4 regions of the Hydrogenophaga sp. RWCD_12 genome follow, and region 1 is predicted to be linked to each of the others. Evidence: predicted binding sites of a transcription regulator. Region 1 holds the regulator's gene; each other region holds the start of a gene.
The links. Region 1 encodes LexA, which represses DNA repair genes until DNA is damaged. Its sites were predicted from a motif close to ACTGTATNNNNATACAGT; they were not measured.
Positions count from the first base shown of each region.

Region 2: the regulator LexA is predicted to act here: its motif matches at 2,365-2,382, upstream of recA (recombinase RecA).
Region 3: the regulator LexA is predicted to act here: its motif matches at 3,130-3,147, upstream of ACLIJ1_RS05960 (LexA family protein).
Region 4: the regulator LexA is predicted to act here: its motif matches at 3,243-3,260, upstream of ACLIJ1_RS03345 (DNA topoisomerase IV subunit B).

Region 1 covers NZ_JBKIXC010000001.1:1,079,915-1,085,773, forward strand. Annotated here, with positions in the region: gene ACLIJ1_RS05105 (FimV family protein) at 1-1,363, shown strand, start outside; gene ACLIJ1_RS05110 (D-2-hydroxyacid dehydrogenase family protein) at 1,426-2,433, opposite strand; gene ACLIJ1_RS05115 (hypothetical protein) at 2,525-2,884, opposite strand; gene lexA (transcriptional repressor LexA) at 3,019-3,699, opposite strand; gene ACLIJ1_RS05125 (asparaginase) at 3,790-4,782, shown strand; gene adk (adenylate kinase) at 4,848-5,504, opposite strand; gene kdsB (3-deoxy-manno-octulosonate cytidylyltransferase) at 5,647-5,859, opposite strand, start outside.
Region 2 covers NZ_JBKIXC010000006.1:39,102-44,960, forward strand. Annotated here, with positions in the region: gene ACLIJ1_RS21370 (sensor histidine kinase N-terminal domain-containing protein) at 1-1,065, opposite strand, end outside; gene ACLIJ1_RS21375 (response regulator) at 1,084-1,752, opposite strand; gene ACLIJ1_RS21380 (MarR family transcriptional regulator) at 1,797-2,285, opposite strand; gene recA (recombinase RecA) at 2,426-3,523, shown strand; gene recX (recombination regulator RecX) at 3,532-3,981, shown strand; gene argC (N-acetyl-gamma-glutamyl-phosphate reductase) at 3,992-4,915, opposite strand; gene sucC (ADP-forming succinate--CoA ligase subunit beta) at 5,102-5,859, shown strand, end outside.
Region 3 covers NZ_JBKIXC010000001.1:1,258,912-1,264,770, forward strand. Annotated here, with positions in the region: gene ACLIJ1_RS05950 (hypothetical protein) at 144-2,054, opposite strand; gene ACLIJ1_RS05955 (SOS response-associated peptidase) at 2,402-3,058, opposite strand; gene ACLIJ1_RS05960 (LexA family protein) at 3,220-3,624, shown strand; gene ACLIJ1_RS05965 (Y-family DNA polymerase) at 3,665-4,969, shown strand; gene ACLIJ1_RS05970 (lytic transglycosylase domain-containing protein) at 5,379-5,859, shown strand, end outside.
Region 4 covers NZ_JBKIXC010000001.1:696,049-701,907, forward strand. Annotated here, with positions in the region: gene bamC (outer membrane protein assembly factor BamC) at 1-182, opposite strand, end outside; gene dapA (4-hydroxy-tetrahydrodipicolinate synthase) at 216-1,103, opposite strand; gene ACLIJ1_RS03330 (class I SAM-dependent methyltransferase) at 1,210-1,755, opposite strand; gene ACLIJ1_RS03335 (hypothetical protein) at 1,755-1,883, opposite strand; gene ACLIJ1_RS03340 (MFS transporter) at 1,880-3,124, opposite strand; gene ACLIJ1_RS03345 (DNA topoisomerase IV subunit B) at 3,291-5,258, shown strand; gene ACLIJ1_RS03350 (lytic transglycosylase domain-containing protein) at 5,258-5,859, shown strand, end outside.

The sequences.
Region 1 (5,859 bases):
TCTGGCCTTGCTGAGCGAGCCGACGTCCAACGAACAGGAACGCGCAGCGGCGGCCCAGTTGTGGAAGGCCTTGAATGCGTCGCCGGAAGACATCCTGCGCGATGCCCAGAAGCTGTCCGTGCTGGAGGCCGAAAGCAAGGGTTTGCGCGAGCAGGAGGCCAAGAACAAGGCCGCCCTTCAGGCGATGGAAGCGGAAGTCGAGAAATCGCGCTACATGACCTGGCTGGCGTATCTGCTGGGCGGGTTGCTGTTGCTGAGCCTCGCGGGTGTTGGCTGGCTGTGGAAGCGCCGCTCGGCAGTGGGTGCCGGGGATGCCAAGGCCAAAAGCTGGTGGGCTGCGGGAGCGACAAAGAATGTGGCAGCAACGACCAAAGGCGCTGTGAATCCTTCGCGTTCGCTGGACCTGGATCTTGATCTCGGCGACGAATCGGGACTGGACGACCTGCATGTCTTGCACAGCGATGCCACCGAGAGCGAAGCTGCGCTGCTGACGGGCTCGGATCGCCGCGAGTTCCCGGCGAGCCAGATGGGGGTTTCCCGCTCGGTCGCCACCGAAGAGCTGTTCGATGTGCAGCAGCAATCGGATTTCTTTGCCTCGCTGGGCGAGTTCGACCAGGCGATCGGTGTGCTCAAGAATCACATCAACGAGAGTCACGAACCCAGCGCTCTGGCCTATCTGGACCTCTTCAAGCTCTATCACAAGCTCGACCGGCGCGCCGAATACGACAAGCTGCGCGTCGAGTTCAACCAGAAGTTCAATGCGGGGGCGCCTCCGTTCGGTCAGTACTCCGATGCAAGCCAGGGGCTGGAGTCGTACGAAACCGCCTTTGGCCGCATCCAGGCCCTTTGGCCGCAGCCGCGCGTGCTGGATGTGATCGAGAACTCGATCTTCCGCGATGCTTCCGATGGCGAAGCCGAGGTGTTCGACCTGGAGGCTTATCGCGAACTGCTGCTGTTGCACGCAATCGCCAAGGATGTGATCAAGCGTGACGCCGGCCTGGGTTCCTCCGACTTCCAGCACACGTCGATCCGTCCGCTCAAGGCGGCAGGTCCTCGCGGTGCTTTGGGTGCTGGTGTCGCTGCTGCCTCCGCTGGCGAGCGCAATACCGTTCCGCAGGACGACATTCCGCATGCATCACCACGCCTGGGGCTGGATGTGGACCTCGATGCCTTGCAGGAAGCATCGGCGTTCGAGGCGTCGCTTCCAGAGGTGGCGGTGCCGGTGGAGCAAACCGCCAAGTTGGTGTCGCCGCTCGCCGGTCCTGGCGGAAGTGAGCTGCCGGTCGGCAATCTGATCGATTTTGAAGTGCTCGACTTCATGCCCCCGGACGACGACTCCAACAAGGGTGGCAAAGCGGGTTGATTGCGTATCGTGCAGGAAAAAGGGCCGGAGACTCCGGCCCTTTTTCATGGTGCTTGGGCTCGCTATCGACGGACCTGCAAGGCCCCGGGGTTGACGATGTTGGTGGGCGTGCCCTTGATGAAATTCACCACATTCTCAAAAGCGGCGGAGAACAGGGTTTCGTAGTTGTCCAGTTCCACGTAGCCAATGTGCGGCGTGCAGATGCAGTTCTCCAGGCGCAGCAGGGCATGGCCCTGAAGGATCGGCTCGGACTCGAACACGTCCACGGCAGCCATGCCAGGTCGTCCCCGGTTGAGAGCGGTCAGCAATGCCTCGGCCTCGATGAGTTCGGCGCGGGAGGTGTTGACCAGCAAGGCCGTCGGCTTCATGCGTGACAGGTCTTCCAGCGAGACACATCCTGCACTGGTTTCGCCTAGGCGCAGGTGCAGACTTAGCACATCGGACTGCTCGAAAAGCGCCTCGCGGCTGCTGGCTTGTTCGTAACCGTCACTCACCGCTTGCTGACGGCTGGCTTCGCTGCCCCAGACCAGAACGCGCATTCCAAAAGCGCGTCCGTAGGCCGCGACGAGTTTGCCGATGCGGCCATAGCTCCACAGACCGAGTGTCTTGCCATGCAACACCATGCCCAGCCCGAAATTGGCTGGCATCGACGACGCTTTCAGGCCGGATTGCTGCCAGGCGCCATGCTTGAGGCTGGCCACATACTGAGGGATCCGTCGCATTGACGCCATGATCAATGCCCAGGTCAGTTCGGCCGTGGACACCGGAGAGCTCTTGCCCTCGGCGACGGCAATGCCGCGTTCCGTGCAGGCGTTGACGTCGATGTGCGCGCCGACACGGCCGGTCTGCGCGATCAGCTTGAGCCGCGGCAGCTTTTCAACGAGTTGGCGCGTGATCTGGGTGCGTTCGCGAATCAGCACAAGCACGTCCGCATCACGCAGGCGGATCGACAACTGGCCAACTCCCTTGACGGTATTGGTGAAGACCTTGGCGGGAAAAGGTTCCAGGCGCGTGGCGCAATCGAGTTTGCGGACCACGTCCTGATAGTCGTCGAGGATGACAATGTTCATGCCGGCTATTGTGCCGTCATGCTCGGGTGCCGGCCCTTGCCAGGGTTCCGGCACCACCCGGGCGGGAAGGATTCCTCCGCGACGAGGACGGTCAGACCAACGCGCTGGGCTGTTCCAGAGCAGCCAGCCGGTCCAGCTCGGCGCAGACGTCGGCCATGCGACCGGCGATGACGAGCCTGGTGTTGCCCCGCACCGTCTTGGGTGGTCGCACGATGCGCACCGGCGCCGCGCGCACAGTGGCGGGACAGGCCGGGGGTACCAGCGGGATGGAGGAGCGGGGCGCGATTTCTGCAGGTTGCGCGTTACGCCCCAGCCAGCCGGCCTTGGCGAACCGTTGCAGCCAGGGTGAGGCCGTGCGACGGGTCTGGCAAGACGGCGACGGCGCGGGCAACCAGCTGTCGATCAGCTGCAGGGGGGTACGCCAGGTGGTGGAAGTGATGCGGATTCCCATGTGAAACTCCAGTGAGGGGTTGGACACAGGCAGGATTGACACGGAAAAGCCGACCCCGCAGGGATGTGCACGGTGGCACGGATGCCGCCGGACAAAACGCCCGCCACCTGCGAGGACAGCGCCGACCCGAAGGGTCAGATCTGGAAGCTGTTTCGGATCAAGCCGACCGCCAGACCTTCGATTTCGAAGGGTTCGCCGGCTTGCACGACGATGGTCTTGTAGTCGGGGTTTTCGGCATGCAGTTCGATCTGTTCATCTCGCCGCATGAAGCGTTTGACCGTGACATCGTCGCCCAGGCGAGCGACCACGATCTGGCCGTTCTTGGCCTCCTTGCCCGCCTGTACGGCCAGCAGGTCACCATCGAGAATTCCGACGTCCCGCATCGACATGCCGCGCACGCGCAGCAGGTAGTCGGGTGTGCGCTGGAACAGGCTGCGTTCGACGTGGTAGGTCTGGTCCACGTGTTCCTGCGCCAGGATCGGTGACCCGGCCGCGACGCGACCAATGAGGGGCAGCATCAGCTGGGTCAGGCTCGGCAGCGGCAGTGTAAGCTGCTGGGCCCTTTGCTCATTGATGGCCCGCAGGTCGTGGCTGCGCAGACGGATGCCGCGGGAGGTGCCGCTGACGAGTTCAATCACGCCCTTGCGCGCCAGGGCCTGCAAGTGCTCTTCGGCGGCGTTCGCCGACTTGAAGCCGAGCTCGGCGGCGATCTCGGCCCGTGTCGGTGGCGCACCCGTGCGCGCAATCGCGTTCTGGATCAGTTCCAGGATCTGTTGCTGGCGGGGCGTGAGTTTGGGCGGAAACGACTCGATCATGTCAACCTCGTGGTTTGGCGAGCGGGGCAACGGATAAGCTGTTTTCTTATCCAGTATCTGTATTTTTAAACAGTTTCGGAGACTTGGCAAGTGGCAATCAACAACAAGGGACTTCGGGTCATTCTGGGTACCGGCGGAACCATCGCGGGTAAGGCAAGCCGTCCGGGCGACAACGTGGGGTATGTGGCTGGGCAAGTCCGAGTGGAGGATCTGTTGGCTGGCGTACCGGCGCTGGAAGGTTTGCCGCTGGAGGTGGAGCAGGTCGCGCAGATCGACAGCAAGGACATGAATTTCGGTCTCTGGAAGCGCCTGCTGGAACGGTTGGTCCATCACCTGTCCCGCGAAGATGTCAGTGGGGTGGTGGTCACCCATGGCACCGATACCCTGGAGGAAACTGCGTGGTTCGTGCAGTCGGTGCTGCGACCGGTCAAGCCGGTGGTGTTCACATGCGCCATGCGTCCGGCGACCGCGCTGGTGCCAGACGGCCCGCAGAACCTGCTGGATGCCGTGACGGTTGCCGGGCAGGCGGACGTGCACGGCACGGTGGTGGTCTGCGCCGGGCAGGTGCACGCGGCCCAGCATGTGGCCAAGGTGCACAGCTACCGTGTCGATGCCTTCGACTCCGGGGATGCGGGACCGCTGGCCTGTGTGGAGGAGGGGCAGCTTCGCTGGTTCCACCGACCGCCCGCTGCCTCTCCAACGGAGGTACGTGACAACGGATTGCTGGAGTGGGTGCTGGCGGCAACCGAGTTGCCAAGCGTGCAGATTGTCACCAGCCACGCGGACACGGACGGTGCGCTGGTGCGCGCCTTGCTGCTGGCGGGAGATGCCGATCCGTCGCTGCTACCGCGCGGTATCGTGGTGGCTTCCACTGGAAACGGTACCGTGCACCTTGACCTGGGGCAGGCATTGAATGAAGCGATGGCGCGCAATGTACGTGTGGTGCGTGCCACACGCTGTGCCCGTGGCAGGGTGATTCCTGATCCGTCAAACCCGATGCCGGATTCGGCGGGACTCTCGCCCGTGAAAGCGCGCATCACGCTGGCGCTCAGCTTGCTGGCCGACGCAGCTGGTCGGCCCTGAACGGAGTCCGGCCTGAAAAAAACAAACCCGGCCGAAGCCGGGTTTGTTTTGTACGGTTCGCCGGATCAGCTGGCCAGTGCCTGGAAGGCGCGGGCGGTGATTTCGTCCACCGAGCCAGTGCCGCTGATCGCGCGGTACTTGGGTGCCGCGGTCGGATCGGCCTTGGCCCAGTTGCTGTAGTAGTCCACCAGCGGGCGGGTCTGTGCACTGTAGACCTCCAGACGCTTCTTGACGGTCTCTTCCTTGTCGTCATCGCGCTGGATCAGCGGTTCGCCGGTCACGTCGTCCTTGCCTTCCACCTTGGGCGGGTTGAACTTGACGTGGTAGGTGCGACCAGATGCCGGGTGCGAGCGCCGGCCGCTCATGCGTTCAATGATGGCGTCGAACGGAACATCGATTTCCAGCACATAGTCCAACTTGACGCCGGCAGCCTTCATGGCATCGGCCTGCGGGATGGTGCGGGGGAATCCATCGAACAGGAAGCCGTTGACACAGTCGCTCTGGGCAATGCGCTCCTTGACCAGATTGATGATCAGGTCGTCGCTGACCAGTCCGCCAGACTTCATGACCGCATCGGCCTGCAGGCCCAGTGGCGTACCAGCTTTGACTGCTGCACGCAGCATGTCGCCAGTGGAGATCTGGGGGATGCCGTACTTCTGGCAGATGAAGGTGGCTTGAGTGCCTTTGCCCGCGCCCGGAGCGCCCAACAGGATCAGTCTCATCGTCTTCCTTGTGAAGAGTTTTTCAGTGGATTCGAAAGGGGCGCTTGTCTCCGTGAGCGCACCCGCGCCCCTCGCAAAAGAAGCGTTCAAACGAGGATAGCATGGCCCGCCCCGACACTGGCTTACAGGCGCGGCAAGAGAATCAAACTGAGACGAACAGGGCCCGCACGCGCTCGAGGTCGGCTGGCGTGTCGACTCCAGGCCCTGGTGCAAGCGCGCTCACATGGACTGCGATGTGCTCGCCATGCCACAGGGTGCGCAGCTGCTCGAGCGACTCGGTGCGTTCCAGCGGGGCAGGTTCCAGCTTAGGAAAACGACGCAGAAAGCCGGCGCGGTAGCCGTACACGCCGATGTG
Region 2 (5,859 bases), on a different contig from region 1:
ACCCAGGTCGGTGCCGTGTTCGAGTGCCCTCGGCACCGAGTCCCGTACCACCCCGGTCACCAGCTGCGCCAGATCGATCTGAGCGGTCGGCAAGGCACGGCCCGTGGTTTCGGCGCGGGCCAGCGCCAGCAGCTGGTTGACGGTGTGGGTGGCACGCTTGCTCGATCGTGCGATCTGCTGCAGCGAACTGCGGATGTCCTGCGGGTTCGACTCGCGCTGTGCGAGTTCGGCCTGCATGCGCAGTCCCGCCAGCGGGGTCTTGAGCTGGTGCGCCGCGTCGGCCAGGAAGCGCTTCTGCGTCGTCAGCGACACCTTCAGCCGCGTGAGCAGGTCGTTGATCGAAGACACCAGCGGCGCCACCTCCTGCGGAATGAACGATTCCTCGATCGGACTCAGGTCGTCGGGCTTGCGGGCGCGGATCTTCTGCTCCAGTTCCGACAGCGGCCGGATGCCGCGCACCAGCGCCAGCCAGACCAGCAGCACCGCCAGCGGCAGGATGACGAACTGCGGCACCATCACGCCCTTGATGATTTCGGTCGCCAGCGTCGAGCGCTTGCCCTTGGTCTCGGCCACCTGCATCAGCACCAGATGGCTCGGGTCGCGGTGCCGCTCCAGCCAGGTATAGGCCACGCGCACCGCATCACCGTGCACGACATCGTCGCGCAGCATGACGCGGCCAGCGGTCGGCACGTCGCTGTCCGAGGGGGTGGGGAACTCGGGTTCGCCGCTGAGCACGCCCTGGCGCGGGTCCATCAGCTGGTAGAACACCAGATCGCTGTCGTCGGCGCGCAGCAGGTCGCGCGCCTGTGGTGTGAGATTGAAACTGACCTTGTCGTCCTTGGTGACGACGAACTGGGTCAGGGCCTGGAGGTTGAACTCCAGTGCGCGGTCAAACGGCTTGCTGGCGATGCCCTGCGCGACGAACCAGGTCAGGGCCAGCGACAGCGGCCACAGCAGCAGCAGTGGCGTGAGCATCCAGTCCAGGATCTCGCCGAACAGGCTGCGCTGTTCGCGCTGGAACAGGCCGAAGGTGATGCGCTCGCTGTCGTGCTTCTCGTCGGCCATGTCGGTGGCGGAGGGGCCTCAGATCTTTTCGAGGCAGTAGCCCAGGCCGCGCACGGTGGCGATGCGGATCGGCCCCTTCTCGATCTTCTTGCGCAGGCGGTGGATGTAGACCTCGATGGCGTTGTTGCTCACCTCTTCGCCCCACTCGCACAGCCGCTCGACCAGCTGGTCTTTGCTGACCAGCCGTCCGGCGCGCTGCAGCAGCACTTCGAGCAGGCCCAGTTCGCGCGCCGAGAGTTCGACCATCTTGCCGTCGATGGTGGCCACGCGGCCGGCCTGGTCGTAGACCAGCGGGCCATGCTTGATGGTGGAACTGGCGCCGCCCATGCCGCGGCGGGTCAGGGCGCGCACGCGCGCTTCGAGTTCCTGCAGCGAGAACGGCTTGGCCATGTAGTCGTCGGCGCCGTAGTCCAGGCCCTTGACGCGCTCTTCGATGCTGTCGGCGGCGGTCAGGATCAGCACCGGCAGTGTGGAGCCGCGCGAACGCAGACGCTTGAGCACCTCCAGCCCGTGCAGCTTGGGCAGGCCCAGGTCGAGGATCAGCAGGTCGAACTCGTTGTTGGTCATCAGGGCCGCGTCGGCTTCGCTGCCGGTGGCCACATGGTCGACCGCGGCGCCGGCCGCCCGCAGACTGCGCAACAGGCCATCGGCGAGGACCTGGTCGTCTTCGGCAATCAGGATGCGCATGCTTGTCTCCTAGCGTGTTCTTGGTTCATTGTAGGTGGCGCGTCTCATCTTGAAGCATACGCTTCCAGGCCCAGCGCCACGACGGTGGCAACGTCATCCCCGACCAGGCCGCGGAACTCCGATTCCGCCCGTGCCACCGCCAGCCGGAACGCCTCCAGCCACAGCAGGCCGTTGTCGGTGAACACGATACGGCGCGCCCGCGCATCCAGCGGATCGGGCTCTCGCCGCACCAGGTCCCAGGCTTCGCACTGCGTCACGAGTTCGCCCATCGCCTGCTTGCTCATGCCCGCGCTGGCCGCCAGGTCGGTCAGGCGCGAGCCTTTGACGGCGAGGTGGCGCGTGATGTGGATGTGGGCCGCGCCGATCTGCTCGCGCGCCGCCAGGTTGGACAGCGCCAGCGGCACATTGGCGTCGTGTGCCATCAGGAACAGCACGCGCTCGTCGAAGCGGCGCAGCGCCTGGCCCAGAACGCGCCCGAGATGGGTGGCGCGCCAGCGGTCGTCGGCGGTGGCGGAGGGCGATGGTTCGGTCATGCCAAATGGTAAGGCAAACTGACCATATTTTGGCTTGTATGAAATCAATCCGACGATAAACTCCTGTTCAAGCATCCAGCCTGTACATAAATCCACAGACTGAAAGCCAGTACCCACTTTCACACTCAGGAGCACCCAACATGGACGCAGTCGTCAACACCGAAAAAGCCAAGGCCCTGCAGGCCGCCCTCGCCCAGATCGAAAAGCAGTTCGGCAAGGGCACGATCATGCGGCTGGGCGAAGGCGAGGTCATCGAAGACATCCAGGTCGTCTCCACCGGCTCGCTGGGGCTGGACATCGCGCTGGGCGTCGGCGGCCTGCCGCGCGGCCGGGTGATCGAGATCTACGGTCCGGAGTCCTCGGGCAAGACCACGCTGACGCTGCAGGTCATCGCCGAGATGCAGCGCCTGGCCGGCACCTGTGCCTTCGTCGACGCCGAACACGCGCTGGACACCGCCTACGCGCAGAAACTGGGCGTGAACCTGCAGGAGCTGCTGATCAGCCAGCCCGACACCGGTGAGCAGGCGCTGGAGATCGTGGACTCGCTGGTGCGCTCCGGCGCGGTCGACCTGGTGGTCGTGGACTCGGTGGCGGCGCTCACGCCCAAGGCGGAAATCGAGGGCGAAATGGGCGACTCGCTGCCCGGCCTGCAGGCCCGCCTGATGAGCCAGGCCCTGCGCAAGCTCACCGCGACCATCAAGAAGACCAACTGCACAGTCATCTTCATCAACCAGATCCGCATGAAGATCGGCGTGATGTTCGGCAGCCCCGAAACCACGACCGGCGGCAATGCGCTGAAGTTCTATGCCTCGGTCCGTCTGGACATCCGCCGCACCGGCACCATCAAGAAGGGCGAGGAGGCGATCGGCAACGAAACCAAGGTCAAGGTGGTGAAGAACAAGGTGGCGCCGCCGTTCAAGACGGCCGAGTTCGACATCCTGTTCGGTGAAGGCATCAGCCGCGAAGGCGAGATCCTGGACCTGGGTGTGGTGCACCGGGTGATCGAGAAGTCGGGCGCCTGGTACGCCTACAACGGCGAGAAGATCGGCCAGGGCCGCGACAACGCGCGCGAGTTCCTCAAGGAGAACCCCGAGTTGCGCGTCGAGATCGAGAACAAGGTGCGCGACGAGCTGGGTGTCCCGCTGCTGCCGGTCGACGCGTCGGCCCAGGAAGCCGCTGCACCGGCCGCCAAGGGCAAGAAGGCCAAGGCCGCCGCCGAAGCCGAGGCCGCTGAATAAGCCCGGCGGTGGGGTTCGACAAGATCTCGCTCAAGGGTCGCGCGCTGCGGCTGCTGGCCGGGCGGGAGCACTCCCGCGCCGAGCTGGAGAAGAAGCTGGCGCCCCACGAAGAGGAGCCTGGCGAACTGCAGCGCGCTCTCGACGAATTGCAGGCCAAGGGGTTCATCAGCGACCGGCGGGTGGTCGAGTCGGTGATCCACCGCCGCGGCGCCCGGCTGGGCGCCAGCCGTGTCAAGCAGGAACTGCAGGCCAAGGGCATCAGCCTCGACTGCATGGCGGACGCGCTGGAGAGTCTGCGCGGTACCGAGTTGCAGCGTGCCCGCGAGGTCTGGCGCAAGAAGTTTGGCGAGCCGGCCGCCGACCCGGCAGGGCGCGCCAGGCAGATGCGCTTTCTCGCTTCGCGCGGCTTTGGCGCCGAAGCGATTCGGCGCGTCGTGGCCGGGAACGAGGACGACTGAGTCGGTGGGGTTAAACCCCCAGCATGAGCTGCAGGTTCTGCACGGCGGCGCCGCTGGCGCCCTTGCCCAGGTTGTCCAGACGCGCGATCACGACGGCTTGGCGGTGTGCTTCATTGGCGAACACGCGCAACTCCAGCTTGTTGGTGTCGTTCAGCGCGGTGGCATCCAGCTTGCCGTCGGCGGTCGCCGGCAACACACTGACCCAGCCGCCAGCAGCGACGCTGGCCGCGTAGTGCGCCACCAGCGCATCGTGCAGCTCGCTGGCCTTGGGGCTTCCCGGCAATTCGTCCAGATGCAGCGGCAACTGCACCAGCATGCCCTGGCGGAAATTGCCCACGGCCGGGATGAAGACGGGACGGCGGGCCAGGCCGGTGTAGCGCTGGATTTCGGGAATGTGCTTGTGCGCCAGACCCAGCGCGTAGGCTTCGTGCAGCGGTGCGGTGCCGGCTTCATATGCCTCGATCATGCTGCGGCCGCCGCCCGAGTAGCCGCTGACCGAAGGCAGCGACATCGGGAAGTCCTTGGGCAGCAGGCCGGCGTCCACCAGCGGGCGCAGGATTGCGATGGCACCGGTGGCGTAACACCCTGGATTGGCGACGCGGTCGGCCTTTTGCACAGCCTCGCGCTGGCCAGCACTCAGTTCGGGAAAGCCGTAGGCCCAGCCGTCGTTGCAGCGGTGGGCGGTCGACGCGTCGATGATGCGCGGCTTGTGGCCGGGCAGACTGTCGATCATGGCCACCGACTCGATCGCCGCATCGTCGTGCAGACACAGGATCACCAGGTCCGCTTCTGCCATCAGGGCCTTCTTGGCTTCGGGGTCCTTGCGGCGCTCGGGAGCGATGCTCAGCAATTCGACGGCGGGCATCTGCTGCAGCCGTTCGCGGATCTGCAGGCCCGTGGTGCCGGCTTCGCCGTCGATGAAGATCTTGGCCATGGCGGGGTCCTCTTTTGTCAGTTGGGATTCAGCGACCGGATCCTATAATTATGCATTATGTGAGCGGCCACTCACCTGTTTGGTGCGTCGCAACATGATACAGTCGTCGGTTGCCGTGTCCACAAGCCCGCGCACCGGCTGTGCCATTTGGCCGGATCGAACAACCCCCAGTCCGAGAGAGACCTCATGAAGATTCACGAGTACCAAGGCAAGGAAATCTTGCGTCAGTTTGGTGTGCCGGTTCCGCGCGGAATTCCCGCGTTCACGGTGCAGGAAGCCGTTGAAGCCGCACAAAAGCTTGGTGGCCCGGTCTGGGTGGTGAAGGCCCAGATTCACGCGGGTGGCCGTGGCAAGGGTGGCGGTGTGAAGGTCGCCAAGTCGATCGACGATGTGAAGGCGCGCGCTTCGGAAATCCTGGGCATGCAGCTCAAGACCCACCAGACTGGTCCTGAAGGCCAGAAGGTCCGCCGCCTGTACATCGAAGACGGCGCCGACATCAAGAACGAACTGTACGTCTCGCTGGTCACCGACCGCGCGACGCAGAAGGTGGCCCTGATCGCATCCAGCGAAGGCGGCATGGACATCGAGGAAGTGGCGCACTCCACGCCCGAGAAGATCATCACCGAGATGATCGACCCGCTGACCGGCATCACCGAAGCACAGTCGCGCAAGGTCGCAGCCGCCATCGGCCTGACCGGCGCTTCCATTGATCAGGCGGTCGACATCTTCGCCAAGATCTACAAGTGCTACATGGACACCGACGCGTCCCTGGTCGAGATCAACCCCCTGAACTGCGACTCCAAGGGCAACCTGATGGCCCTGGACGCGAAGTTCAACTTCGATTCCAACGCGCTGTTCCGCCACCCCGAGATCGTGGCGTTCCGCGATCTGGACGAAGAAGATCCGGCAGAAATCGAAGCCTCCAAGTTCGACCTGGCCTACAT
Region 3 (5,859 bases), 180 kb from region 1:
GAACTTTGTTCGCTGCGTCAAGGCTACTTCCGGTGGCTTCCGCGAACGCAACTATGCGCGCTGAAGCGCTTTGCTCGTGAGTAGAGCACTCCTCACGGAGTAATGCATTACTTGCCATATTTTTACATGTTGGTCTGGCAACGCTACGACACCACTGCTTCACGCAGGAGCATGTCGGTCATTGCCACCGCGACATCCTTTGTATCCACAAACGCGCTTGTGGACGAGGGAGAAACACCAGGAGTGACAGGGAACATTTCTTGCCCCTCTGCGCGAACATAGGCAGCCCAACGACGCCCAGCCATCGCTCGGCACTCCAGCTCAGGCCCCCTTGAACTTGGCACAGGGTATAGGTCCTTATCTTTCCTGAACTCGACTTTTACCACATCGTACGGGAAAACGCAAGCGAGTAAACCAAGCTGACGATTGAGTCCATTCTCTATATCGACAAGTCGCCTGTGTACTTGAGCCTGGTCGCTGGAAATCTTTTCCATGACACGAACATATATACGCGCGACAAAATTCTCATAGAAGGAATTCATATATGAACGAAGATTTTTCTTCATCCGCTCATTTACATCTCTGTAGATGTGATAGTTCTTCGTCCAATACGATTCATACAATCTTATATCATCCTCTTGCTTGATATATGTGTTCGGGTTATGACTTCTTGTTGCATACGCAACCACACCCCAGACTCTGCCGCCGATCTCCACAGGATTCAACATAACCTGCAACTGCAACTTAGTTCCATTGCCTGCCTTTCCTGGTGTTGCCATATAGTCAAACAGGTATTGACAGCAAATGACTCTCAGCAAATCATTCAATTCTTCGGTATTTGGCAACAACTCTTGAATAGTATCTGGCCGACTAACCCCAGGAGAAAAACAACGAGCGATTCCGCCATCATTCGCAAATGGCTGCCTATAAAAGCTAAGCCCATCGAAAACTGGGTCAGCCATGGATCGAACGCCAACCCCAAAATATTCACCCAACAAATCTATTAGTCTTTCCTCCCCAGCCTCACCAGACTCTAACACAGACCAAAAATATTCATCTATCTCCATTGCGAGCTTTTTTACACCACCATCAATTCCAGACAGCTCATCAGCGTATCTATTCCTATAAATACCTTTTTGTTTTTTGAGCCCTGCAAAGAATTTTTTCTTTATTTCTTCTTTTTGAGAATCACATAGCAGAATTCTCAAAGAGTAATCATAGCAGCCGTGTCGCAGCTTATCCCTAGGAAAATCATGGTAGTCCCTGGCAAAAAGCAGAAAGTTAGTAAGGCCGTACTCGCGACTTGTGCTTTCTGAATTTACATCAGTAATGTTTTTCTTAATTTTTTTGAAAACCTTATCCAAAACCCCCCACTTCCGAAGATCTGTATATTCAGACAACCCCATATTACTCAACAAGTTTCTATCGAACTCGGATTTGAATTGATCGAAAAAATTCAATCTTTCATCATCGGATAAATTGATGTTTCTCCCAACTACTTGGTCATCACCATCACTACTGCTTTTGATGTTGGCCCCGGTATTGTCTACCGTCATCAAGATCCGATCAACAAACCCTTGGTAATGTCCATAATTGTCTTTCTTGAATATTTGGCTTAGCTTGTAAGAGCCAACATCCCAAAAATTCATCTTACTAGAAACAGAATCAACCACCAGTAGCTGTTCAAAGTTGTAGCTTTTGTCAGCCTTAAGAACCAAGAGTGCAAAATTATTCTTCTCGAACTCATCGCTCGAATGCCATAATGGGAAATAGTTTCTGGGATCAGCGTTGTCTTTTGCCTTATCAATGATTTCTATATGGCGCCGATGATGGTTCGTTCTAAAATACTCGGAATACCCCCCGCTCTCATCCCTTTTCATCACAACAAAGGTTATCGGTAGCTGAACCAGCATCATTACTCTGTTTAGCACATGAGTAAATGACAGTGTGCGCAGGCTTGGCCCGCTATAAACGGCAGAAAAGATGGATTCAACCCCTAGAGTGATTTGTCTATGCAGCATGGACTCTAGTTTTTTACGAGCAATTTCATTCATTTCCGGCCCCAAAAATTCAAATAAACATGCTGCCCAACAAACAATATTGGAAAGCCAAACACCAGTGCCAGCACGTACTGCCCTTCCCTCAACATCTGTGCCTCCAAGGCGAAGAAGAATAGTGACGCGAGGGCGAACAAGACCCTATGGCCGTCCAATATCCAGGCTCAGAAAATCTCACTTGCGATCCAGAATATGGCAAAAAGCGCATAGCACATGCTTTCGCCACTTATGGTCGCGTTTCTAAAGACAGCTTGCCTAGCTCAAATTACTACTCGTTACAGAGTAGCCGACAAACGAGTGCCAACGGCAACCGGCGGCAACCGCTGCATACCATGTTGCTGCCATCATAAAGTCTTGCACATCCCCACCCGCAATCCCTCCGCAGCAACCGGCACCAAGAACTGCTCACTGCGCTCAGCCGTCGCCACCAGCCACTCGTCATAGACCGACCCCGGCAACACCACAACCATTCGTTTCTCGTCGGTCGGCTTGTGAAACTGGTTCATCAGCGGGTGGGTATCGGCGTTGGTCGTCAGCATGGCGTAGCTGTGCACCCAATCCCCCTGGAGAGACCTCCAGGAAGACCACAATCCTGCAATGCCCATGGGCAGACCGTCTGACCGTTCGATACAAGTGGGAATGGCCTTGCCGTTGCGCCAGTCTGGCTCGTAGATGGCTTGGGCTGGAATGATGCAGTGCTGCGCCCTCTTCCACGCTTCCCGAAAACTCGGTTTGGTGACTACCGTCTCGCTGCGGACGTTGTAGGTACTGCGGCAGATCTTCAGGATGGTCGCCCAGTGGGGCACCAGGCCAAACAGGCCAGGCAATGCTTCCCGATCAGGCACCGCGTCATCCCCTGCGTCTTTTTCCCCGGGGCGGCGGATCAGCAGGCCGGGGTATCCCGGCCAGAGATCGGTTTTGCCTAAGTCGGCCGGTGGCTCCACCTGGAACACCTTTCGCAAGACCTGAGCGTCCCGCACGCCTTCGTAGTGACTGCACATGGTTCCATCCTATGCGCGGACGCGCGCCGGTTTTCTGTAGAGCATTCCCAAGAGGCGGGCTTGGCTTATATACTGTATTTATGTACAGTCTTGTAGAAGATAACCTGTTATCACCCCTGTTCCCTGGTGCAGCATCAGGAATCTGCAGCCCACCGAGGCCCTTGGCCGAATGCGCCCTTCCCGCCTTACAACTTGAATCCCGGATTCGGGCGGGTTTTCCGTCGCCGGCGGAGGATTTCCAGGCCAAACGCATCGACGTGCTCGAACACCTGATCAAGCACCCTCAGGCCACCTACAGCATGACGGTGCGGGGTGAGTCCATGCGTGAGGCGGGCATCTTCGATGGGGATGTGCTGCTGGTGGACAGGGCGATCAAGCCCAGCCACGGCCAGATCGTGGTGGCGGTGGTGGACGGGGACTTCACCTGCAAGCAGCTCTGGCAACGCGGGGGGCGGCTGAAGCTCAAGGCTGCCAACCCGACCTTCGCCGACATCGTGCCTACCGAAGGCCAGACGGTCGAGGTCTGGGGCGTGGTGATCGCGGCGATCAAGCAGTTCAAGCGCTGAAGCAGGCGAATCTGGTTGAGCGTGTTTCATGGCTTCTCCGCTGTATGCCCTGGTCGATGGCAACAACTTCTACGTCTCCTGCGAGCGGGTGTTCCGCCCCAGCCTGAACGGCAAACCGGTGGTGGTGCTCTCCAACAACGACGGTTGTGCAATTGCCCGCAGCAACGAGGCCAAGGCCTTGGGCATTGCCATGGGCGCACCGTGGTTCAAGATCCGACACATGGCCGAATCACACGGCTTGGTGGCCCTGTCGGCCAACTTCCCGCTGTACGGAGATCTGAGCGACCGCATGATGAGCCTGGTGGCCGGACTCGGTCACCGGCAGGAGATCTATTCCATCGACGAGTCGTTTGTGGATCTCTCGGGCATCCGAGGAGATCTGGTCAAGCGCAGCCGGGTGATCCGCGAGCGGGTGTTGCAGTGGGTGGGCATTTCCTGCTGCATCGGAATCGGGCCGACCAAGACCCTGGCCAAGCTGGCCAACCACATCGCCAAGACAGCCGAACGCAAACCCGGCAGCTACCCCGCTGAACTGGCCCAAATCTGTAACCTGGCTGCACTGGAACCAACAGCACGTGATGCGGTGCTGGCGGCTACACCGGTCGAGGAAGTCTGGGGCGTGGGTCGTCGCATTGCGGGGCAGCTCAAAGAGGGTGGCATCCACACGGTGTTGGATCTCGCCCGCATGGACCTGGCCACAGTACGCCAGCGTTGGTCGGTGGTGCTGGAGCGTACGGTGCGTGAGCTGCAGGGCCAGTCCTGTGTGGATCTGCAAGACGCGGCACCAGACAAACAGGAAATCGCCTGCACCCGGTCGTTTGGTCGCCCGGTGACCGCAATGGAAGACCTCAGTGAAGCCGTCAGCGAGTTCGCCAGCCGGGCGGCCGAGAAGCTGCGGCGCCAAGAAGGTCTCGCCAACCAGGTGCTGACCTTTGTGCGGACCAGTCCGTTCCGGTCCGATCCTCAGTACAGCCGGTCCATCGTGGTTCCGTTACGAAGACCCACTGCCGACAGTTCGCTGATCGCCGAAGCGGCCCTGACCGGCCTGCGCTGCATCTACAAGCCGGACTTCCTGTACGCCAAGGCCGGGGTGATGCTGATGGAGCTTCAACCGGCTTCGGTGCACCAGAGTGAATTGTCCCTGGACGAGGAGCCTGGCGAGGGATGGGACAAAGGCAATTTAATGAGCGCACTGGATGGGCTCAACCGACGCTACGGCCGGGGTACGGTGTTGCTGGGCAGTACCGGTTTAGAGGGGGATCGCAGGCGTTGGGCAATGAAACAGGAGCGGCGCACGCCACACTACACAACGCGATGGGAAGACATGCCCGTGGTGCGGACCTGAAGTACTCCCAATGAGGGGCACTGCTGTGCATCAGGCCCAATTTTTCGTAGACGTTTCAAGCGACCTGAATCGATAATGCCTCCGGGTCGGCCTGAACAGTCGGCCCTCCTCCCTGAAAAGTCGTGTGACAGCGACTTTGAATTTGCCCGGCCTTCGCGCCGGGTTTCTTTTTTTAGCGCGCTCAGCACACAAAGACCTCGTACGGTGCGAATGTGCTGGAAAACAGCCCAAATCCAGCACCAGCGCAGGGGGTTTCAAGTCCTACATTGACTTCACGGTGTTCAGAGAAACGGCAAGCACTGCCACCTCACGAACAACGTCGAACCGAGGACTTGACCATGAACCATCCACCTCTCGCCGACACCCTGTGGCGGCATTCCACAAAAGCTTCGTGCTGAGGACCTCCGTCATGGATGCGTCCACATTCATCTCGCTCGTAATGGCCTGTGCACCGCAGGTCCATCTGACCACTGCTCACGCGCTCGTTTCAGTCGAAAGTGCCTTCAACCCTTGGGCCATCGGCGTCGTGGGTGGTGCATTGCGCCGCCAGCCGAGCAACGGGGATGAAGCGCTGGCCACAGCCCACCAGCTGTTGCGCGACGGGCGCAACTTCAGCGTTGGCCTTGGGCAGATCAACGTGGCCAACTTCGCGCGTCTGGGGTTGAACACCAGCAGTGCCTTCGATCCCTGCCAAAACCTGTCGGCCATGCAGTCCGTGTTGACGGAATGTTTCGACCGATCAGGCCAGATTCCCAGTCGCGCTGACACCGAGCAGTTCGCCATACGCAAAGCCCTCTCCTGCTACTACAGCGGCAACTTCTCGACCGGTTTCCGTCATGGCTACGTGCAGAAGGTCGTCGCTGCCGCGCGCTCTCTGCCTCGCCCTCGTT
Region 4 (5,859 bases), 380 kb from region 1:
TGCGTCAGGTCCGGCGGAACTTCGAGGGCGTTGGACTGACGGGCACTGCGGTAGTCGATCTTGTCTTCCTGCAGGACCGAGCAGCCGGAAGCCAGAAGGGCTGCCAGGGCCACCGCGCCGAAGCGGTAGGACCTGAGACGGCGGTCGGTGCGCGAGGACTGGGTGCGGACGGAAATTTGCATGAGCAGGCTCAGGTCGGTGGATGGGGCCGGAAATCAGTCGATCAGGCCGCTGTCTTTGAGCGCGGCTTCGACCAGGGGTTCGAGGTGGGTGCTCATAGGGGTCAGCGGCAGACGCATGGTGCCACCGCAGAGTTCCATGCGCTGCATGGCCCACTTCAGCGGGATCGGGTTGGCTTCGACGAAGAGGTTCTTGTGCACCGGCATCAGGCGGCGCTGGATGTCCATGGCCTTGCGGGCGTCGCCGGCGATGGCCGCCACGCACAACTCATGCATCAGGCGCGGCGCGACGTTGGCGGTCACACTCACGTTGCCATGGCCACCGCACAGCATCAGTGCCACTGCGGTCGGATCGTCACCCGAATAAATGGCGAATCCTTGAGGGGCCTCCCGGATCAGCCACTGGGCGCGCTCGATGTTGCCGGTGGCTTCCTTGATGCCGACGATGCCCGGAACGGTCGCCAGACGCAGCGCCGTGTCGACCGACATGTCGGCGACGGTACGGCCGGGCACGTTGTAAAGAATGATCGGAAGGTCGCCGGTCGCTTCGGCAATCGCCTTGAAGTGCTGGTACTGGCCTTCTTGCGTGGGCTTGTTGTAGTAGGGCACGACCTGCAGCTGGCAGTCGGCGCCGACCTTTTTGGCGAACCTGGCCAGTTCGATCGCTTCGGCGGTCGAGTTGGCGCCGCAGCCGGCCATGATCGGTACGCGCTTGGCAGCCTGTTCGACCGAGACGCGGATGATTTCGCAGTGTTCTTCGACGCTGACGGTGGGCGACTCGCCGGTGGTTCCAACGACGCCGATGCAGTCGGTGCCTTCGGCAATGTGCCAGTCGATCAGCTTGCGCAGGGTGGGGTAGTCGACGCTGCCGTCGGGGTGGAAGGGGGTGACAAGGGCAACGATGCTGCCAGTGATGGTCTTCATGTTCTCGGGCTCGAATCAGAGGCGCCCGTGCCAGGCGCCGGAAGGAAAAGGACAGATCCGGCGGCAGCGCGCGCGAATCACACATTCTACCCAGCGCACCCTGGTGTCAGACCAGCAGGTGGCGCGGAGGCAGGGTGGGCGTGCCAGGACGTTTTCGTACCGCGGCAATGCGTTGCACAAAGCGCTCGGGGTGGTCGCAGAAGCCGTCTTCGTAGGCGACCACGTGCAGGCCGGCGCAGGCCTGCAGCAGCTCGCCCGGCTGCAGCAGGAAATCGGGCCGCGAGGGCTTGCCCACGGATTCGTTACCGGATGCAAACGTCTCGTAGATCAGCACGCCGCCGTCGGCCACGCTGTCCACGATGACCGGCAGCAGCGCGCGCCAGAGGTAGTTGGTCACCACCACCGCGTCGAACCGTTCACCGGCGAACGGCCAGGGGCCGTTCTCGATGTCGGCCTGGATCACCCGGCCCACGCCGGCCGTGGCGGCAACGGCGGCCGGGTCGCGGTCGACGCCGGTCACCGCATGGCCCCGGCCGGCGAACCAGCGCAGATGCCGGCCCGCGCCGCAGGCCACGTCCAGCACGCTGCCTGCGTCGGGCACGAGGTGCGACCAGCGACTGACCCACGGTGAAGGCGCTTCGGTGCCGTGCATCAGAAACAGCTCCAGAGCTGGTCGGCCATCTGGACGAGGAAGTCCGGGCGGGTGTATAGCACCATCGTGCCCGCCAGCGCCAGCAGCACGCCGGCCCAGATCAGCGCCCGGGAGGCGGCTGGTCTCATGCGGCTGCTCCCATGCGCTGCGGGCCACGGGCAATCGCGGACTCGCGCACCGGCAGGTTGACCAGCCCGGCAAACACGCCCAGTGCGATGGCGATGTACCAGACGATGTCGTAGCTGCCGGTGGTGTCGTACAGGTAGCCGCCGAGCCAGACGCCCATGAAGCTGCCGATCTGGTGGCTGAAGAACACGAAGCCGCCCAGCATCGACATGTGCGCGACGCCGAAGATCTGCGCCAGCACCGCATTGGTCGGCGGTACGGTCGAGAGCCAGAGCACGCCCATCACGGCCGAGAAGACGTAGACGCTGGTCGGCGTCAGCGGTGCCCACAGGAACACGACGATGGCGATCGAGCGGGCGAAGTAGATGAAAGCAAGGATATGGCGCTTGGCCATCCGCTGGCCCAGCGACCCGGCCGCGTAGGTACCGAACACGTTGAACAGGCCGATGATGGCCAGCGCATAACTCGCGACCTGGGGCGAGAGGCCGTGGTCCTTCAGATAGCTGGGCATGTGCACGCCGATGAACACCACCTGGAAACCGCAGACGAAGTAGCCCGCCATGAGCAGCTGGAAGCTGCGGTAGCCAAAGGCCTCACGCAGCGCCTGGCCAATGGTCTGATCGCGCTGCGGTACCGCGCCACCGGCAAAGCCCGGTTCGCGCAGGAACAGTGCCAGAGGCATGATCAGCAGCGCCGCGGCGGCCAGGATCAGCAGCGCCTTCTGCCAGCCGAAGCCGCCGATCAGCCAGCCTTCGACCGGCACCATCAGGAACTGGCCGAAGGAGCCTGCGGCTGCGGCCACACCCATGGCCCAGGAACGGCGCTCGGCCGGGATCTGTCGGCCGATCACGCCGTAGACGATGGCATAGGTGCAACCGGCCTGCGCCATGCCGATCAGCAGACCGGCTGTGAGCGTGAACAGCAGCGGGGTCGGCGACAGCGCCATGCCGGCCAGACCCAGTGCGTACACCGCCGCTGCCACCACCAGCACGCGAAAGGCGCCGAAGCGGTCGGCAGCCATGCCGGCGAAGATGCCGAACACGCCCCAGGCCAGGTTCTGGACCGCCAGCGCGAAGGCGAAATTCGCGCGCGTCCAGCCCATGTCCTGCGTGATCGGCTGCAGCCAGAGGCCGAAGCCGTGGCGGATGCCCATCGACAGGGTGACGATGGCGGCGCCGCAGGTCAGGACCTGGACGGCAGACAGGCGCGCGGCTTGGGCCGGTGGATGGGTGGCGGAAGACATCCCGGGACTGTATCGAATCCGGCCTTCCCGCAGGTGTCGCGGGGTGGTCCAAGGGCCGTGAAATTTTCCGCCCCGATTGATGCGGAGCGGGCATCGCCAGCATCGATCGGGCATGACATCTGTATTTGCATACAGCCTTTTTCTGCGGGGGTCTTACAATTTGGCGATGGCTACCCAATCGAACGACTATTCTGAAAGCTCCATCCGCGTCCTCAAGGGACTGGAGCCGGTCAAGCAGCGGCCGGGCATGTACACCCGCACCGACAACCCGCTGCACATCATCCAGGAAGTGCTGGACAACGCCGCTGACGAAGCGCTGGCCGGGTTTGGCAAGAAGATCAAGGTCACGCTGCACACCGACAGTTCGGTCAGCGTGGAAGACGACGGGCGTGGCATTCCCTTCGGCATGCACCCCGAAGAAAAGGCGCCGGTGGTCGAGCTGGTGTTCACCCGCCTGCATGCGGGTGGCAAGTTCGACAAGGGCAAGGGCGGCGCCTACAGCTTCTCCGGCGGTCTGCACGGCGTGGGCGTGAGCGTGACCAATGCGCTGTCGACCCGGCTGGAGGTCACCTGTTTCCGAGACGGCCAGGTGGCGAAGCTGGCGTTTTCGGCCGGAGACGTGGTCGAGCCACTGGTGGTGGGCCCCAAGGGCGAAGGCGACCGCAAGCAGGGCACGACGGTGCGCGCCTGGCCGGATGCGAAGTACTTCGATTCCGCCGTGCTGCCGGTTGGCGAGCTGACGCACCTGCTGCGCAGCAAGGCGGTGCTGATGCCGGGCGTGCAGGTCACGCTGGTCAACGAAAAGACGAAAGACACGCAGTCCTGGCAGTACAAGGGCGGTCTGCGCGATTACCTGCAGCAGACATTGACCACCGATCCGGTGATCCCGCTGTTCGAAGGCGAGGGCTATGCCGATGCCAAGGACGACAGCTTCGCCGACGGCGAAGGCGCGGCCTGGGCCGTGGCCTTCACCGAAGACGGTGCACCGGTGCGCGAGAGCTACGTCAACCTGATCCCCACCAGCGCCGGCGGCACGCACGACAGCGGCCTGCGCGACGGTCTGTTCCAGGCGGTCAAAGCCTTCATCGAGATGCATGCGCTGCTGCCCAAGGGCGTGAAGCTGCTGCCCGAAGACGTGTTCGCCCGCGCCAGCTACGTGCTGAGTGCGAAGGTCTTGGACCCCCAGTTCCAGGGCCAGGTGAAAGAACGCCTGAACTCGCGAGACGCGGTGCGGCTGGTCGGCGGCTTCGTGCGCCCGGCGCTCGAACTCTGGCTCAACCAGCACGTCGACTACGGCAAGAAGCTGGCCGAGCTCGCCATCAAGGCGGCGCAGAGTCGCCAGAAGGCCGGGCAGAAGGTCGAGAAGCGCAAGGGTTCGGGTGTGGCCGTGCTGCCGGGCAAGCTGACCGATTGCGAGAGCCGCGACCTTGCACACAACGAACTCTTCCTGGTCGAGGGCGACTCGGCCGGCGGCAGCGCCAAGATGGGCCGCGACAAGGAAAGCCAGGCCGTGCTTCCGCTGCGCGGCAAGGTGCTCAACACCTGGGAGGTGGAGCGCGATCGCCTGTTCGCCAACACCGAAATCCACGACATTTCGGTCGCCATCGGCGTCGACCCGCACGGTCCGTTGGACACGCCGGACTTGAGTGGCTTGCGCTACGGCAAGGTGTGCATCCTGTCGGACGCCGACGTGGACGGCTCGCACATCCAGGTGCTGCTGCTGACCCTGTTCTTCCGCCACTTCCCCAAGCTGATCGAGGCGGGCCACGTGTATGTGGCGCGGCCGCCACTGTTCCGCGTCGACGTGCCGGCGCGCGGCAAGAAGCCGGCGGCCAAGCAGTACGCGCTGGACGACGGTGAGCTCAATGCCATCCTCGACAAGGCCGAAAAAGACGGCGTGGCGCGCGAGAAATGCCAGATCAGCCGCTTCAAGGGCCTGGGCGAAATGAACGCCGAACAGCTGTGGGACACCACGCTCAACCCGGACACCCGCCGCTTGCTGCAGGTCACGTTGGGCGCCATGGACTTCGCCGCCACTGAGGCGCTGATCACGCGCCTGATGGGAAAAGGCGAAGCGGCCGCGCGCCGCGAACTGATGGAAATCCACGGTGACTCCGTGGAAATCGACGTGTGATGTTGCCCAAGGCTTCCGTTCTTCTCACTCTGGCGGTGCTGGCGTCGACGCTGGCTGCGCCGGCGCGCGCAGAGATCTGGGCCTACCGCGACCGGAACGGCGTCACGCAGTACTCCGACCGTCCGCTGAATGCGCGCTCCGAACTGCTCTACCGCGGCTCGGGCATGGGCGGCCCGATCGCCCGGCCCGGCGCCGGTGCCCGCGCCATGGCCTCGACCCTGTCGGTGACGCAGCTGGAGTTGTCCACCCGCTTTCGCGCGGTGCGGCACCTGATCCGCGAAGCGGCCAGCGAACATGGTCTGGAGTTCGAGTTGCTGCAGGCGGTGATCGCGACCGAGTCGGGATTTGACCCTGGTGCCGTCAGTCCCAAGGGCGCGGTCGGCCTGATGCAGGTCATGCCCGACACGGCCGAACGTTTCGGTGTGCGGCCGGTGGGCAAGCAGAGCGTGAGCGAGCGCCTGACCGACCCGCGCACCAACATCCAGGCTGGCTCGCGCTACCTGGCCTGGCTGATCAACACCTTCGGGGGTGATGTGCGGCTGGCGGTGGCGGCCTACAACGCGGGAGAAGGTGCCGTGCTCAAGGCCGGCCGACAGGTGCC